One region of the Paenibacillus sp. FSL R5-0475 genome, then DNA from elsewhere that is predicted to be linked to it. Evidence: predicted binding sites of a transcription regulator. Region 1 holds the regulator's gene; each other region holds the start of a gene.
The links. Region 1 encodes Rex, which represses fermentation and respiration genes when NADH is low (regulators of the CRP and FNR family bind a similar motif). Its sites were predicted from a motif close to TTGTGAAATATTTCACAA; they were not measured.
Positions count from the first base shown of each region.

Region 2: nirB (nitrite reductase large subunit NirB) is a predicted target of Rex. The motif match lies at 3,047-3,064, and genes of this name have one in related genera.
Region 3: MKX41_RS22900 (formate/nitrite transporter family protein) is a predicted target of Rex. The motif match lies at 3,379-3,396, and genes of this name have one in related genera.

Region 1 is NZ_JBBORK010000001.1:3,356,640-3,362,762, forward strand. It holds gene MKX41_RS15035 (hypothetical protein) at 1-51, opposite strand, end outside; gene MKX41_RS15040 (cell wall elongation regulator TseB-like domain-containing protein) at 460-978, opposite strand; gene MKX41_RS15045 (amidohydrolase) at 1,148-2,449, opposite strand; gene MKX41_RS15050 (redox-sensing transcriptional repressor Rex) at 2,436-3,089, opposite strand; gene dinG (ATP-dependent DNA helicase DinG) at 3,221-6,082, opposite strand.
Region 2 is NZ_JBBORK010000001.1:3,649,700-3,655,822, forward strand. It holds gene MKX41_RS16420 (formate/nitrite transporter family protein) at 1-110, opposite strand, end outside; gene MKX41_RS16425 (nitrite reductase (NAD(P)H) small subunit) at 163-483, opposite strand; gene nirB (nitrite reductase large subunit NirB) at 516-2,939, opposite strand; gene MKX41_RS16435 (hypothetical protein) at 3,159-3,869, opposite strand; gene MKX41_RS16440 (hypothetical protein) at 4,053-4,604, opposite strand; gene ric (iron-sulfur cluster repair di-iron protein) at 4,745-5,494, opposite strand; gene MKX41_RS16450 (hypothetical protein) at 5,708-6,123, opposite strand, start outside.
Region 3 is NZ_JBBORK010000001.1:5,103,874-5,109,996, reverse strand. It holds gene MKX41_RS22910 (formate--tetrahydrofolate ligase) at 1-1,523, shown strand, start outside; gene MKX41_RS22905 (FAD-dependent oxidoreductase) at 1,860-3,224, shown strand; gene MKX41_RS22900 (formate/nitrite transporter family protein) at 3,501-4,328, shown strand; gene MKX41_RS22895 (MFS transporter) at 4,762-5,982, shown strand; gene MKX41_RS22890 (GNAT family N-acetyltransferase) at 6,060-6,123, shown strand, end outside.

The DNA.
Region 1 (6,123 bases):
CATAGCCGACAGTAGAGACGTTATCAGTACAGGTACAAGACGTAATTTCAAGAAACGTCCTCCTCTCAAAGATGAAAAAATGTAAACAGAATGATCCAAAGTCATAGCTGCTAAGAGCTCACCAGAGCCTGACGTTCTACTAACACTGTTCTAATTACAAACAGTAGTATATCACAGGTGTATATACTATATTGAAAAAAAATGTGAAGATATTTAAAATTTTATTTTTTAATTCTTTCCATTTTATTTAATTTATTGATTTAATTCGACAAAAAAAGGGCTGTTACTCTTAAAATAACAGACCTTTTTTCGTATGAATCTTTAAATCCCAATATATAAATCCACTCTTATAGTATATCACAATTCGTGTACTAATAGTATATCAAATAATATGTCATTTTAAAAAACAAGCGAACCATAAATGGTCCGCTTGTTTCTCTTATAATGCCTTTGTTTAATTTAGCGGCTAGGTAAACTGTAACCTTCACCCATTCGAGCCCCATCCGAGAACCGATAAAATTGATAATAATATCGACCGCTTTGTTTATAAAAAAGCTGCCAAGCATACTCCCCGTTATATACTCCTGGCAACAACCGCTCAATGCTGATGTCCGGAAGATCGGCTTTTATAAGGCTACGCATTTTCGCTTCAGAGGTCCCTTTACTTAGTTCTTCAGCATATACTGCGTCGGTTCCTTCAGCAAACTTCCCGTCTACAGTAAAACGTACCCAAACCATCAACTCGGTCCCGGCTTCATTCTTCCCTGTTAAGACCCAGTACACCGCATTTTCATCCCACACGGATTTCTGCGCTTTGGTTACCTCTGTCAGACCAGCACTGGTTTTAGCGACATCCTTAGCGATATCTCGCTCGTTCCATTGATCTTTCATAATATAAGCATAGAACTGGATAAGTCCAAACAGAAGGAGCAGAATCAGAACTGACCCCAGGAGGATCCATTTTTTCCTTTTCTTCAAGGTACAGCTCCCTTTCTAGTAATATATCTTTTTTGATTATATAACACACCTGTGTGTTTATCCAAAGTTTCATATCCAATTCAATGATCTAATGATCAGAAACACAAAAGGCTGTAACTTTGCAATCGCAGAAAGTCACAGCCTTTCAGTTATTCGTTATGATCTTAGACTACCGTTTAAGCAGTCCATCAAATGATTCTTGCGCCTTACGACGGATTGCTTCCTCATCTAGCGTTACACATTCTCCGTGTTTTACAACCTGTTTACCATTCACCCATACATGCTCAACATCCTTGGCACTGGCAGAGTATACAGCATGAGACAACAGATCTGTATGTGGTAGCAAATGCGGCTGGTCTATATCAATCGCGATAAAGTCCGCTTTCATGCCAACAGCGAGTCTACCCACATCATTTAAAAAGATAGACTTTGCGCCATACTCTGTAGCTATACGCAGCGCTTCCGGAGCTGGAACAGCCGTCGGATCACCACTTACACCTTTATGGATGAGGGCTGCAAGACGCATCTCTTCAAACATATCCAGGTTATTATTGCTTGCCGCACCATCTGTACCCAGTGACACCTTCACACCAGCCTTTAGAAGATCCGTAACCCGAGCCACTCCACTAGCCAGTTTCAGATTACTTCCTGGGTTATGAGACACGCCTACATCATGACGAGCCAGTATCTCGATCTCTTCATCATTCAAATGAACGCCATGAGCAACAATAGACGGACGAGTGAACATTCCAAGCTTCTCTAAATGCGCTACAGGCCGAAGTCCGTAATCCACCACATTCTGCTCCACTTCGCGTTTGGTCTCGGACATATGGGTATGCATCGGTAAATCCAAATCATGTGCCGCTTGTACAAACTTAACAAAGAAGTCCGGTGGGCAAGTATATGGGGCGTGTGGCGAGATCATCGTCGTAATTCTGCCGCCAGCCTTACCATGCCAATTTCGTGCAAAAGAAATCGCTTCCGCAAGCTTGTGATTTTGTACTTCCTCTGGGCATAATCCGATTACGCCTCTCATCAGTACAGAACGAATGCCTGATAATTCGACTACCTCTGCTACTCGATCCATATGATCATACATATCCAAGAAGGTTGTAGTACCACCTTTTAGCATTTCCAGTACCGACAAGGAGGTTCCCCAGTATACATCTTCTCCAGTGAATTTCGCTTCCATCGGCCACATCTTCTCTTGAAGCCACACCTGAAGTGCCAAATCATCTCCATAACCACGAAGCAATGACATTGCCGCATGGCCATGTGTGTTTACCAGACCTGGCATAAACAGCAGACGACTGCCATCAACAACTTGCACATCATCTTCCATTAAAGGCTCTTCTTTTCCTATGTAAGTGATCAAATCATCTTCAATAGTCATATATCCATTCAGAACCGGCTCATCCGTTCCCGGAATAAGAAAACGCCCGCCCTTAATAATCGTTTTACTGCTCTTCATTTCCGGTTTCTTCCTTTCCATCTTTCAAATAATAAGCAAGGCTTTGCAAATCCGTTGTAAAATCGGCAGCATGAACCCGGATATTCGATGGTGTTTTTAGAATCACTGGTGCAAAATTCAAAATCGCCTCAATGCCAGACTCAATGAGAATATCTGCTACATTCTGCGCTTCTGAATCAGGCACAGTAATGATCCCAATTCGAATACCTTGCTCACGAACCGTCTGACCAAGCTCCTCCATCGGCTGAACGGTAAGAGAGTTGATTTTCCGCCCTACCTTAGGTGCATAGGAGTCAAATATAGCGGTAATCTTCATAGTATCTTTCAGATAAGCATTGTAATTAGATAATGCATGTCCAAGGTTACCGGCACCTACTAAAGCCACATTCAATTGTTGATCCAGCTTCAGAATATGACGGATTTTTTCAATAAGATAAGTTACGTCATACCCGATACCTTTTCTACCAAAGTCTCCAAAATAAGCTAAATCTTTACGAATTTGAGCAGGATTCAAATCAAGTTTTTGTCCTAGTTCTTGTGAGGAAACGGTTAATATTTCACGTTTCTGGAGATCATTCAAGAAACGCAAGTACACAGGAAGTCTGCGAACAACGGCTTCTGATATTTTATCCGATTTCATAATTTACCTCCTAATTTAAGTGATATTCTGTTCAAATCCTATCGAAATATCTGCACCTCGTCTCAAGGAAGAGCGGTATTCTTATACCGCCCTTCCTTGTAGAGAGATTAATAAGATCGATGACGTTCTTTTCAAGAAACGCCTCCGTCTTCCAACCACTCCGCTATACGAGGAACCATTTGATCCGTAAGCATATGCTCCATTTTCGGGCCAGGCAACGAATAGAGGAAATACTTCCCATAGTGAGATTCGATCACCCTTGTGTCATACACAATAACAATACCCCGATCTTGCGCTGTCCGTACCAGCCTCCCAAATCCTTGCTTGAAGCGAATAACCGCCTGAGGAACAGACAACTTCATGAACGGATTCTTTTTCTGGGCTTGTAATAACTCAGACTTCGCTTCCGCTAGGGGGTGGTTTGGCGGTTGAAATGGGAGTCTCACGATGGCCAAGCATGTTAATGCTTCACCTGGAATATCTACACCCTCCCAAAAGCTGCTTGTTCCTAACAGTACAGAAGCTGCACTGTCCTGAAAACGGCGGATCAGCTTGCTACGGCTGCCCCCCTCCACGCCTTGACCTAACACCGTGATCTCTTGTGAGGCTAGAGCCTCTTTCAGAGGATCGTAAACCTGGCGTAGCATCTTGTAAGAAGTAAACAGGACAAGCATCCGCCCACGTGTTGTAATAGCTGCTTCTGCTAGTGACTGTACGAGTGTATCGACAAATCGGGCATCGCCTACACTCCCCTTCACACTTGGGAAATCCCGCGGAATAACTAACAGCGCCTGCTCCCGATACTTAAAGGGAGAAGGCAGGAGTGATGTCATCAGACGCCCCTCTTCCGCAGCTTCATTAAGTCCGAGATTATCAATCATAAACTGGAAAGATTTATCGACAGAGAGTGTCGCCGAAGTTAGTACGATACTTTTCTTCTTGTCGAAAAACAGCTCCTTAAGCTGAGTACTAACATCAACAGGAACGGCATACAGCTGTAGCGATTTACTGCGATAATTTCCATTCGCCTCCAGCCAATATACTACATTCTCATCATTTAATCCCATAAAAAACCGTACTTGCTCACGTATAGAAGCTAAATCCTTAAATAAGCCGCTAATATCGGTAACTAGGCTATCTGAGGAAGATTGACCTTCTTGATCTCGCATCTCATTAAGCATTTTATCACCTTTACGGATAATTTCGCTTAATGTCAGATTCATAGTATTCTCTAGAGCAACCAATTCATCCCAATCTTTCGGTTTACGGGTAGGAAGTAGCCGCATGACTAACTGGCCGGCTTCTCCCGCCGCTGCATCGCTGCGTTCCGGCAAGAGGCTGAATAGTTTATCACTAAGCAGATCCCAGGTTTCTTTTACGGTAAGAAGATCCGGATAGATTCTATCGATTACTCCGCTCCATTCAGAAGCTTCCTCACTGCCTGATGACTGAAGCATTTGGCGAAGTGTAGGAAGTTGGCCATTTCGACTATCCTTATAAAGACGCGATAGTGTATGTGCCACCGTGAAATGCTTCATATGCATGCCTAAATGCTTGCCAGCCACGTCCTCCAGATGATGGGCCTCATCTATTACAAGATGTTCATAAGCCGGAAGTAGTTGATGCCCAGCCTTAACATCTGCGAAAAGCTTAGAGTGGTTCGTAATGACCACGTCTGCAATACCAGCTTCATGCTTAGCCCGATGATAATAACACTTACGGAACCAAGGACACGAGCGACCCAGACAAGAATCGGTATCGCTTGCTACCGTCTCCCAAAAATCTCCGCCACGTCCACTTAGATTGAGCTCTTCGTCATCTCCTGATTCACTTTGTGTCAGCCAAACGATCATCTGAGCCGCAGTAAGCGCATCTTCCCTCGGACTTATAAAGTCTTTTTTATTAATTTTATGTTCGAACTTACGAAGACACAAATAATGCCCTCTGCCCTTAAAAATTGCAGCTTTAAATGGAAAAGGAACTACCTGCGTTAACAAAGGAATATCACGCTCACGCAATTGATCCTGCAGATTAATAGTATGAGTGCTGACCATGACTTTTTCATTAGTGCGTACGCTTTGGTATATGGCAGGCAATAAATAACCAAGGGATTTACCGGTTCCTGTCCCTGCTTCGATCAATAGATGCTTGTCTTCGGCAAGTGCCGTCATCACCTCATTGATCATAATATCCTGAGCTTCTCGGCTTTCATACTGTGGCAAAGTTTCTTTAAGTCGTTTCGTTACTTCATCCATATAATCTGTAAAAGATAAATTGTGTAGTGGATTCTCAGCATGCTCGTCTCGAGGTGGAGCTAATTCGTTCCAGTCTCCTACAGCAAGCGCTAATTGACGATAGAAAGTCAGATCACCTTCGGGCTGAAGCGTCTCCGCTTCCCGTTCACGCAGCAGACCATCAAAATACCAACCCAGATCACTATCCTCTTCCGTAAACAGCTCACAGAGTCTCTGAATCGTCAGCAGAGGCAAATCGTAGAGCTCCTCCAGACATTTCAGCAATACAAGAGCAGTTGCGAGTGCATCACTGTCTGCCTGATGCGGACGATCATGCGTCACTCCAAAATGTGCACTAACTGATCCTAGTTGATAGGATGTGAGGGAAGGAAAGCAGATTTTCAGAAAATCAATCGTATCTAAAATCCGCCCTTGAAATGGTAAATACCCACATCGGTCTAAAGCATTTTGCAAAAAATGGAAGTCGAATGCGACATTATGCCCTACAAGCACAACATCATCCAAGAGTGGGACAAGCTCCATCATCATCTCATCCAGCTCAGGTGCATCCTTTACATCATCGTCGGTAATCCCCGTTAGACCAGTTATAAAAGGAGGTATCGGCGTTCCGGGCTTGACGTAGGAACCATATACCCGGGAGATGGACCGGTCTTCTTCTATAATTGCAAGGCCAACCTGGATAATTTCACCCACGGATTGGGTTCCCGTTGTTTCAAAATCAAGCACGGCAAATTTCATTATAATTCTATTCCCTTTCAATTGAGACTCTTAATCAGCAT
Region 2 (6,123 bases), 290 kb from region 1:
TATGCCCCTGCCAAAAGGGCTGCTAGAAAATATCTTGGTAAACTTTCATTCATTTGGTCTCGCTTGCTGACTGCCGCCTCGACAATGTTCTCCACACTTTGAGTAAACATAATACTCCACCCCACCGTTTTCTATTTCATCCTTTACTACAAGCTTCGGTGTCTACAAGCTCACTGTCACAATGTCTCCGACAAGGGAGACTGGATAAGTCATAACGATACCTTGATCCGGTGCCTGAACTTCACCCGTGCGAAGATCTATTTTCCAATCATACAGTGGATCATAAAGAAAGTGACCCGAAACGATCCCTTCCGCAAGCGGCCCCCCTTTTGGATGAGGGCTCCGATTCTCAAGTGCATAGATCGCTCCGTCAGAGGTACGAAATACAGCCAGCTCCACATTTCCAGCAATCACCACACGGCCAATCTGCAGCAGGAAATCCTGTACTGATCCTATTGGATACGTTTGTGTTGTCTTATTCATTGGTCTCTCCCCTTCTGTGTGCGTTATATCCGCTAGACTCTTGTTTCTTCAAAAAGCGCAGCACGAGTGCTGCTGTCATTGAGCATTTTTTTCCAAGGATCCGTAACCTGAGTCAGAGCAAAGTCAATACGTGCGGCCAGCTCTTTGCGGTTATCTTCATTATTCAAAATAACCATTTGAATCTGCTCAAGTCCCATACGCTCAACCCACTCGGAAGTTCTCTCCAAATAATTGCCGGTCTCACGGTAATATTGCATCACAGCGGAGCACACTTCGATCAACTCTTCATCGGTCTTAATTTTGCAGAAGGAGTCTGCGATCCGTGGCTTGATCCCACCGTTACCACCGATAAACACTTCCCAACCACCATCATTTCCAACGATCCCAATATCCTTCGTGCAGGATTCCGCACAGTTACGTGGACAGCCGTTGACAGCTATTTTAAACTTGGCAGGAAAATCAAGACGTTCATACTTACGCTCTATGAGCGCGCCCATTCCCAGCGAATCTTGTGTGCCAAAGCGGCAGAACTGGGAGCCCACACAAGTCTTAACCGTACGCAGGGATTTGGCATAACCGTAGCCGGAAGGCATATCCAGCTCTTCCCATACCTTAGGCAAATCTTCCTTCTTCACACCGATTAGATCCAGGCGTTGCCCTCCAGTTACCTTCACAACTTTCACGTCATATTTAAGGGAGACGTCGGCGATTTTCTTCAAATCCTCCGGCGTAGTTACCCCACCATACATGCGTGGTATCACGGTGTAGGTTCCATCTTTTTGAATATTGGCACCCATTCTTTCATTTACAAATCGGGATTCTTTCTCATCTTGATGGGTATCAGGATTCATCATCCCTAGATAATAGTTAATCGCCGGACGACACTTGGAGCAACCTTCCTCTTGTTTCCAACCGAGTACATTCATGACCTCTTTTGTTGTTTTAAGACCTTTAGCTGTAATTACAGCAACAATTTCATCACGGCTAAGCGTTGTGCACCCACAAATACCTTGCTTAGCAGCTTGCTGGAAACTGTCACCTAAGACAAATTGCAGGATTTGTTCTACTACGGGTTTACAACCACCACAAGAGCGAGTAGCGCCAGTGCATGCTTTGATCTCATCCACAGTAGTAAAACCATGTTCAGTGACAGCATCTACGATCGCTTTTTTAGTTACACCATTACAGCCGCAGACAATTTCTTCGTCCGCCATAGCTTCTACGGATGTGCTCTTCTTAGCTCCGCCACCGCAGCAGCCCGTTCCCATAACCTCCGTATAAATCTCATCGGTCATTACTGCGCCTTGTTTTACTAGCTTTTGCAGATTCGCGGACTCCGTTACATCACCGAACAAAACCGCACCGACAATCACATTATTTTTGAGCAAAATTTTCTTATAAGTTTTCTTCCATTCATCTTTGCTTGAGATCACAGTATGTTCAGGACAATCCAAAAACTCACCTGCAGAAAATACATCCACCCCAGAAATTTTAAGCTTCGTGGAAACAATCGAACCTTCATAAGGCTTGGTATCGCTACCACATAAATGTTTAGCTAGAACCATGCCTTGTTCAAATAGTGGAGCCACCAGTCCGTAACACATACCGCGATGCTCAGCACATTCGCCGATGGAATATACATTCTGCATGGAAGTTTGCAAATAATCATCCACCACGATCCCACGATTTACGGAGATTCCGCTATCTTTTGCCAATGTCACGTTCGGTTTGATTCCAACAGCCATTACCACAAAATCTGCAGCAAGCGTACTGCCATCACTAAAACGCAATCCACTTACTCTCTGTTCCCCGCTCAATTCTATCGTTTGTTTGCCCATAGCAAATTTCACGCCTTGACGCTCAAGCTCAGCTTGCAGCATCGAGGAGGCATTCCGATCAAGCTGACGCTCCATCAGATCTTCCATCAAATGAACTACGGTAACATCCATACCAAGGTTCAGAAGACCTTTTGCCGCTTCCAACCCAAGCAACCCCCCGCCGATAACAGCTGCTTTGCTGTATTGTTTGGCCGCTGCCAGCATCGCATCACAGTCTGAAATATCCCGGAATCCTACAACGCCCTCTTTATCACTGCCAGGTACAGGTAAAATAAACGAATTCGAGCCTGTCGCAATAATTACCTTGTCGTAGGGGACTATCATCCCACTATCCGTAACAACTTGCTTCGAACCTTCATCAATTCGTGTCACCGTTGTTCCCGTGTGTAGAGTTATATTATTGTCTTCATACCAATTCCAGTCGTTTAGGATGATATCATTAAGGGTCTTACTTCCTTCAAGAACATAAGACAACATGATCCGATTGTAATTGGGATGAGGTTCACTTCCAAAAACCGTGATGTCATAAGCTCCACCCAGCTTCAATATCTGCTCAATCGTACCTATGCCTGCCATACCGTTGCCGACTAATACTAGTTTTTCTCTTATCGTTGTCATGGTTTAGGTGCCTCCTCAAGCTTATGAATACCTGATCAATTTCTCTTCTACATATTGGAATTATACGGTTCAAATTCAATTCGTCATTGTGATTGCAGTCACTTCAATTGTGAATATTTTCACACTTTAGTGTACTGATAATTGTTAGATATCTTTTCCACATAAAAAGCCAGATTAACGATTCTGAACAACCGTTTCTCTGGCTTAATGTACGATTTTTTAGCGTAAAGTCAATAAAATCTCCAATTCATCTTGAGCCCTGAGCTTCATATCCATTCCATCATCGAGTAGTTGTTTTCCGTTCACCTTCAGCTTCCATTCTTCATTACTAAGAGGAGTATAATCGTCGACGGAAAGCACCTTTTTATTGTCATCGGCCAACTGTACGCTACTACAGCTTTTGAGCAAATCTCTTACAGTTAAATCCTCTTCAAATAACATAATATACGTATGATGCAAGTCTACTTCAACACTTCCACCGTTCAAGGTCAGCCTTACAGTTTGAAGTGGTGCTTGATGGTCCTTCGACTTCGCGGTGAAGACTAGCTGTGAATCATACCCTACAGTATTATTCCAATCCGCATTCCCAATGATTTGACCGCCCATCTGAAGCTCCCAAACCATTCCCGCCTCTAGCGAAAAATCCTTTACCGAAACAATGCTTGAGTTATCCTCAGCAAATGTGGCAACATTACTACCTTTCAGTAGCTCCATGATCGATATTCCATTTCTATAACTCCCACTAAGTAACCTATCCGATGGTTTAGTAAGCAGTTCATTATCTCCAACCCTTATTGATATTGTCGGTCCCTCTGATCCTGCCACACCATTATTAGCATTACTATTGCCGTCATTGTTAGTAGAGCATCCACCTATTATGAATACAATGACTAATCCTAGCATCAATTTCCACAAAGATCGCATGGGCATCCTGGCACCGCCTTGTCCCGCCTAATGACCATATAGCGTCTCAGGCTTGTAAAGTTATGTATTCTGTCTTTTTAAGGATAACTTAAACAAGCCATGTTCTCAAATAAGTAATAACAAGCTTACTTCTCAGTATCTTTAATTATCTCCCCAATGATATTAAAAATTGGCAAAAAACTTTGAAAGCTAACCTTTATTCCCCTCTTTCTGCTCGTTCGGCGTCATTTCGCATATTCTGAGGGATTTATCCCCTTCTTTTTGCTCATTCGGCGTCATTTCACATATTCTGGGGGATTTATCCCCTTCTTTCTGCTCATTTGGCGTCATTTCACATATTCTGGGGGATTTATCCCCCTCTTTCTGTCCATTTGGCGTCATCTCGCATATTCTGGGGGATTTATCCCCTTCTTTCTGCTCATTTGGCGTCATTTCACATATTCTGGGGGATTTATCCCCCTCTTTCTGTCCATTTGGCGTCATCTCGCATATTCTGGGGGATTTATCCCCCTCTTTCTGCTCATTCGGCGTCATTTCGCATATTCTGGGGGATTTATCCCCCTCTTTCTGCTCATCCGGCGCCATTTCACATATTCTGGGGGATTTATCCCCTTCTTTCTGCTCATTCGGCGTCATTTCGCATATTCTGGGGGATTTATCCCCCTCTTTCTGCTCATTCGGCGCTATCTCGTAGTGCGCTTTTAAGCAATCCTTCCGCCTGCCTGCCTGCCTGCCATCCATCTATCCATCAATCGATCTTACCCATATTTTTTACGATCATTTCTTCTATCTTTTTCAACGGAGTTATCCACATTTCTGTACATTCTATAATTCCCTATAAAAAAAGCCCCCTAAGGGACTCTTTAGCACACTATTCATCTTCACTGAAACCTAGGGAACAATATATTATTCTCCAAATGTACGTGTTCAAAAGTCATACTCTCCAGCTCTTCCAGCCGGGCATATGTCAATCGATAGGTCGTGCAAGCATGCGCCGGTGGAGTGAAATCATCTGTAATACTACGTATTTTCCTCAAAATATCGCCCGCACCATCATGCTCACTCTCCAGCTCAGACAATGACTCACGAAGCGATGTCAGGCCTTCTTCACTAGGATTAGCAGCGTATGTCAACAGCTTAGGAAACTCATCTTCTTCTTCTTTAGCCGTATGCTCAAGTAAATCTTCCTTAAGTATGTTGAACAAGTTATATAACTCCACCAAATGGGGAGAATCTCCGCCATGCACTCGATATACCTTAGTTACATTTTGGCTAATGAGGGGTAGCTCTTCACGAAGATAACGGTGGTGTTTGTTAATAATATGGTCAATTAACTCTTCTGAAGGTGCAGTATTCCAAGCGATTTCCTCTTGGGGTACTGGATACTCTTCGAACAGCTTGTTTAGATCGCCGATGATTATCTCGTGATCCAGACCACGCTCAGCAGCTGCTTCAGCAAGAGGTTTAGCTCCACCGCAACAGAAATCAATCCGTTTTGCTTTGAAATAATCTGCCGCTTTAGGGAACTGTAATACAATATCCCTCACTAGTGCATCTGGGGTAAACCCAGCTTGTACCGATTGCGCTTGCTTCGAATCCGAAATACTATCATTAAGTTGTTTAGTTTCCATTATAGCTCCTCCTTGGGTTATGGGATTAGGTTATGGGATTAGGTTCTGAATAAATCTTATCCACTTCTTCACCTTAACCCTGAAAGGAACTTTGACTTGTGATTGTACGCACGGAAATTGTATCTTATTTTTGAACGAAATTGGAGATTGATGTACATGCAACGTAAACGCAAAAAAGCACCTTTGCCTACAAAGGTGCTTTTTCAACTCAATTTATTGCACATAAGCCTGCATATACGTCCGCTGTCCCTTTGAATCCTTCAAATAAGGTCCCAATCCGGCAAAACGGGAGTGATCCATATAAACACCGGTCATCCATCTGCCTTCCGTCAAGCCACCATTCCATTTAAGGACAAGATCAGGTGCGGAAATCCATTCCTGAAAGACTCGTATATCCTGATCTTTGTATTCTTTACATGGCTTAGACCGCTCAATAAGGTGGAACTCATTAAGATAAGTTGGAACGAAATAAGAGGATATCGTATGCAAATCATCATCGTCAAAAAAAGGCTCGTCGCCTAAAAAGGGTTTGAATAATATGGTATTCTCGTACATGGACCAAATTAAGGCTTGAAGCACCATACTCTGGCGAATGCCGTTATGAAACTTATATTGTCGCCCATGATTCG
Region 3 (6,123 bases), 1.7 Mb from region 1:
ACAAACCAGATGGTAAGCTGGTATTGGTCACTGCGGTGAATCCAACCCCTGCTGGCGAAGGGAAGACCTTAACAACCATTGGGCTGGCACAGGCATTGAACGCAGCAGGAGTAAAGACCGTGGCTGCCTTGCGCGAACCATCCCTCGGACCATGCTTAGGCATGAAAGGCGGTGCCACGGGCGGCGGCAAGTCACAGATCATTCCGGCAGATGAGATTAATTTGCACTTTACGGGTGATATTCATGCGGTGACTTCTGCACATAATTTATTGTCTGCGATGATTGACAATCATATCTTCCAAGGTAATGAGCTGGGTCTTGATCCGCAGCGTATCGTTTGGAAACGCGTGATGGATATGAATGATCGCAGTCTGCGGAATATAGTGACAGGGCTCGGAGATGGAAATGGAGCCGTGCGGGAAAGTGGATTTCAGATTACAACAGCTTCTGAGATTATGGCTGTATTATGCCTATGCGATAATCTGAGTGATCTCAAAAAGCGTCTGAACCGTATTTTGATTGGGTATGACCAAGAGGGACAGCCTGTAACGGCCGAGCAAATAGGGGCAGTTGAAGCGATGACAGCGCTGCTGAAGGAAGCAGTTAAGCCTAATCTGGTGCAGACCTTGGAGGGCACTCCTGTTATTGTACACGGTGGTCCATTTGCGAATATCGCCCATGGCTGCAGTAGTGTTATCGGTACTCGTTATGCACTCAAGCTGGGGGATGTTGTTGTTACGGAAGCAGGCTTCGGAGCGGATCTTGGTGCAGAGAAATTCATGGATATCAAATGCCGGCAAGCGGGTCTAACCCCTTCAGCGGCAGTGCTTGTCGTGACGGTGAAATCCTTGAAATATAACGGTGGTGTACCTAAGAATGAGCTCCAAACGGAGAACCGGACGGCGCTGCGCTCTGGATTGTCTAATTTGGAGCGTCATGTAGAGAATCTCGGCAAATTTGGGGTACCTGTTCTTGTTGCCATTAATCATTTTGAAGGCGATAGCCCAGAAGAGATTAATGACGTTGTGGAGGCTTGTCGCCGATTGAACGTTCCTGCGGCAATATCCAAGGTATGGGCAGAAGGTAGTGCGGGCGGACAAGAGTTGGCTTCGGAACTAAAGAAACTTCTGGACCATAGCGACACTGAACGTTTTGCTCCTTTGTATGAGAATGAACTCGACATCTCTTCCAAAATCACCAAGATTGTTCGCGAAATTTACCGTGGTGCGGAGGTTAACTTTTCCCCTGCGGCCAAACGCAGCCTAGCGGTGATTGAGCGTCTTGGGTTAAATGATCTTCAAGTATGTATGGCGAAGACCCCTTATTCCTTCTCAGATCAGCCTAGATTGCTTGGCGCTCCAGAAGGTTTCACGGTAGGTATCCGTGATATTACCCTTTCGCTTGGTGCAGGGTTTGCTGTAGTGATTACGGGCAATATCGTTACGATGCCAGGTCTACCGGCTAAGCCAGCTGCTGAGGCACTATGGATGGATGAGGATGGCGTGATTCACGGTTTGGTGTAGATACAGTTATGATCAGGCTTTTCCCTGTTGGTTTAGGGGGAAGCCTTTTTTTGCGCGTTATAAGAAAGTATATCCTGAGGGGGTAGAACATAATGTCCTACGCCCATGGCAAAGCTAACGAGGTCGCAATCGGCAGCAGTGACGGAAAATGCTTAAAATTGTGAACAATCTGAGAATATAGGCGAAAAGACTTGTAATGTGATAAATATCACAATATAATCAGTTTATAAAGTGAAATAAATCACAATTAACTCATCGGTGATCAGATATCTAATTTGGTCAGTCAAGCAATTCGAATATATAACCAGGTTGTCCATTTGAAGGAGGAAGAAAATAATGAAAGTAGCTGTCATTGGATGTACCCATGCCGGAACTGCCGCAATTGTAAATACTGCCAAGCTTCACCCGGAAGCCGAGATTACGGTGTATGAGCGTAATGATAATATTTCTTTCTTATCTTGTGGAATTGCTTTATACGTAGGTGGAGTGGTCAAGGACCCACACGGGCTGTTCTATTCTTCCCCTGAGAAGCTTGCTGAGCTTGGTGTAAAGACCAACATGCGTCATGAAGTGACCGTTGTGGATACGAAGTCCAAAACATTGCGTGTTCGCAATTTGGTAACCGGACAGGAGTTTGACGATACCTACGATAAGCTGATTATGACTACGGGATCATGGCCGATTGTACCGAAGCTCGAAGGGATTGAGCTGGAAGGCGTCTTGCTTTGCAAGAACTATGATCATTCCAATACCATTATAGAAAAAGCTAAACAAGCGAATAAAATCACAGTCGTAGGCGCTGGATATATCGGCGTTGAGTTGGTGGAAGCCTTCCAAATGAACGGAAAGCAAGTTACGCTGATTGATGGTGAAGATCGTATTTTGAATAAATATTTGGACCCAGAGTTTACTGCGCCGATCGAACAATCCTTTAAGGATCATGGTATTAAATTAGCGCTGAATGAGAAGGTAAGTTCTTTTGCTGGTGAAGGTGGCAAAGTTACCAAGGTTATCACAAGCGAAGGGGAGCATGAAGCGGATCTTGTAATTCTCTGCATCGGCTTCCGTCCGAATACTGAGCTGTTAAAAGGTCAAGTGGATATGCTGCCAAATGGCGCAATTCTGGTCAATGATTATATGCAGACTAGTTGCCCAGATGTGTATGCCGCTGGTGACAGCTGCGCGATTCATTACAACCCTACGGGTAAGCACGCTTATATTCCACTGGCAACCAATGCAGTACGGATGGGCACTTTGGTCGCACGTAACTTAGTGAAAGAGACGATTCCTTATATGGGTACTCAAGGGACTTCGGGCATTAAGATTTATGAAGATAATATCGCTGCTACCGGTCTTACTGAAGAAGGGGCTAAGGCTGAAGGAATGGACGTAGAAACTACCATGATTATTGACAACTACCGTCCAGAATTTATGCCAACCTTCGAGCAGGTGCAATTAAAAGTGGTATTTGATCGCGCCACACGCCGCATTCTCGGAGCACAAATCTTGTCCAAGACGGATTTGACGCAATCGATTAACACAGTATCTGTATGTATTCAAAATAAAATGACAATCGATCAGCTTGCCTTTATCGATTTCTTCTTCCAACCTCATTACAACAAGCCTTGGAACTTCCTGAATACAGTAGGACTCGAATCGCTACCGGCATCAGTACCAAGCAAAGAGGCAGTAACCGTATAATTTAATTGCCTGTGAACAATAAAGTTGGGTAAACCGGAGCCATATATGGCTCCGTTTTTTTTGTGATTGATGCTGGTACTATTTACCTTTAAAATAATATGGAGCCTATTCTTACAATTGTAATTATGGATGCGCTTCGTTAAATTTGACATGTCAGTGAAAAGTTTCACTTAGTTTTTCATTAAGTGATAATTATCACGTTAATGTGTTTTATGACACGCTACAATGGTCGTAAATGAACAAATTTTAAGTAAATAGATGAAGGGGATAGGAATCATGGCTTATAATAAACCGCAGCAGATTGCCGCAGTCACGGTCGAGAACGGCATAAAAAAGGCGCATAATCCTTTAAGCACCGTACTAATTCTGGGCTTTCTGGGAGGAGCGTTTATCGCGCTCGGATTTTTACTGGATATTCGCGTCATTGCTGGCGCACCACATGAATGGGGATCCATCGCTAACTTTATTGGGGCAGCTGTCTTCCCTGTCGGATTAATTCTAGTACTGCTTGCAGGAGGAGAACTGCTGACAGGCAATATGATGGCTGTGCCACTTGCTTTTATGGCGAAGAAGATATCCTTCTGGGAAGTGGTTAAGAATCTCGTATTGATTACCCTGAGCAATCTAGCGGGAGCTTTGTTTGTAGCTTACTTTTTCGGTCACGTGGTTGGTTTAACCTCTGACGGTGTGTATTTGGAAAAATTAGTGGAGATGGCAGGACATAAGCTTGAGGCAGACTTCTTGCCGGCATTTGTTTCCGGTATCGGTTGTAACTGGCTCGTAGCTTTGGCGGTATGGCTCTCCTATGGAGCAGATAACTTCAGTGGCAAAATCCTCGGTATCTGGTTCCCAACGATGGCTTTTGTAGCTATCGGCTTCCAGCACGTTGTAGCCAACATGTTCTTAATTCCTGCAGCTATTTTTGAAGGTTATTTTTCATGGGGAGAGTACTTCAACAATTTTGTTCCGGTATGGCTAGGAAACTTGACGGGCGGTGCGATCTTTGTTGCGGCAGCTTATTGGATGGCTTACCTGCGCAAAGAGTCTGCATCTATTCAGTCCGTGGACAGCATGTCCGGCAGCGGTGTAAAAAAACACGCCTAAACCTATCTTATAAAGCACTCCTTAGAATAGTTGAGGGGTGCTTTTTGCTGTATAGACAAATAAAATCCGCCGTGATGTATCCGAACTCGGGGGAACGAATTCGGATGCACAGCGAATTTTAAAAGGGGGAGTGTTTCTAGGCTCTATTACCCCGACTTTGTAATAACGAAACACTTCATTATTGTTTAGTCTACTTTACGGACGACAGCGGCAACTATAAAATATAAATAGATAGTAGAAATAGGGAGGACTGCGGACGTGAAAGGTGCTACTTTTTTCTCAGCTACGGCAGAAGTTAGTCCTAAATAAGAGGTGAAGTATACTCGGACTTTATCACGATAGCACGTCAATGCGTCTGCTTGCCCTGAACCCTGTTTTGGGATAATACTGGATGGAATAATGACACATATATTACAGGGGATGTACACTACTTATGAAGTTTTTACAGAATTATCCTAAAGAAGTTAAGATATTTTTAATTGCTAGTCTTATTAATGCAACGGGTAGTGCACTGATGTGGCCATTGGTTACAATGTATGTTTTTGATGAGCTTGGACGCAGCATGTCGGATGCTGGATTAGTGATTCTTATTCAATCAGTTGGAGGAATTGTGGGTCAACTACTCGGGGGCTCACTCTATCATAAGGTAGGCGTTAACCGGCTGATTGTTGGAGCGCTGGGCATGAATGCACTTGCTCTGTTCACTTTGCCGGCAGCAAGTAACAACTGGACGTTATTTATGGTCGCGATGGGACTGGTAGGGCTCTTTAATTCACTGTCCTTACCTGCGATTCAGGCATTTATCGGCTTTCGTTTTACGAAGCAGCGCGGAGAGTTGTTTAATGTTATTTATGTCGCTAATAATATTGGTGTAGCACTGGGTACGGCGTTAAGTGGTTTTTTGGCCGATATTTCTTATATGCTCAGCTTTGTGATGAACGGCGTAACTTCAGCGGTATTTGCGGTATTCTTTTTTGTATATCTCAAGAAAGTCGGAGGAGATTCTTCACAGGAGGTCGCAGAACACCAGAAGGCTGGTCCTGACAAACAATCTACCTGGAAGCTAATGGGGCATACACGAATTTATCTTTATATGGGTATTGCCTCGATGTTCCTACTATTAGGGAACTCTATCTGGAATACAGGGGTATCTCCGTTCATTATTTCTGAGGGCTGGCCTAAGAAGACTTATGGTTTTCTCTGGACGCTTAACGGAATTCTCATTTTTGCGGCTCAGCCGCTCGTAACAGTAATTAAACGCTGGTTCGCATCTACCTCAACGGCACAAATGACAGTAAGTGCTCTATTTTATTTGGGTGGGTATGCTGTTCTTTTATGGATGCCGACTTATTCAGGTCTAGTGCTTGGGATGGTACTCGCTACGCTTGGGGAAATGCTGATATCTCCGGCCATGCCTTCCTTTATTTCGGACCATGCAGGTCGCAGTGCTCCTTTCTATTTAGGGCTAAGTGGAGGCATGGGGGCAGTCGGTAGGGTGATTGGACCATACTTAATGGGTAGGTTATACGATAGTGGAGGCTTAGCGCCTACCGCATGGTTGGCATGTGCGATGGCACTGCTGTCCGTAGGATTCTTTATCGTTCATGCGTATATCAACCGCCGAGGAAATTCATTGGAGCGGTCAATAGGATAGTTGAGAGTTGAGCATAGTGGATTCAAATGATCTACTGTGAATTCTATAGAGGTGCAAGGCAAGGGGTGTTCATCTTTATGAAACTTAGCAACAGGGATAGGTTTATAATAAGGTTCTCAGAGATTAAAGACGTGCGGGAAC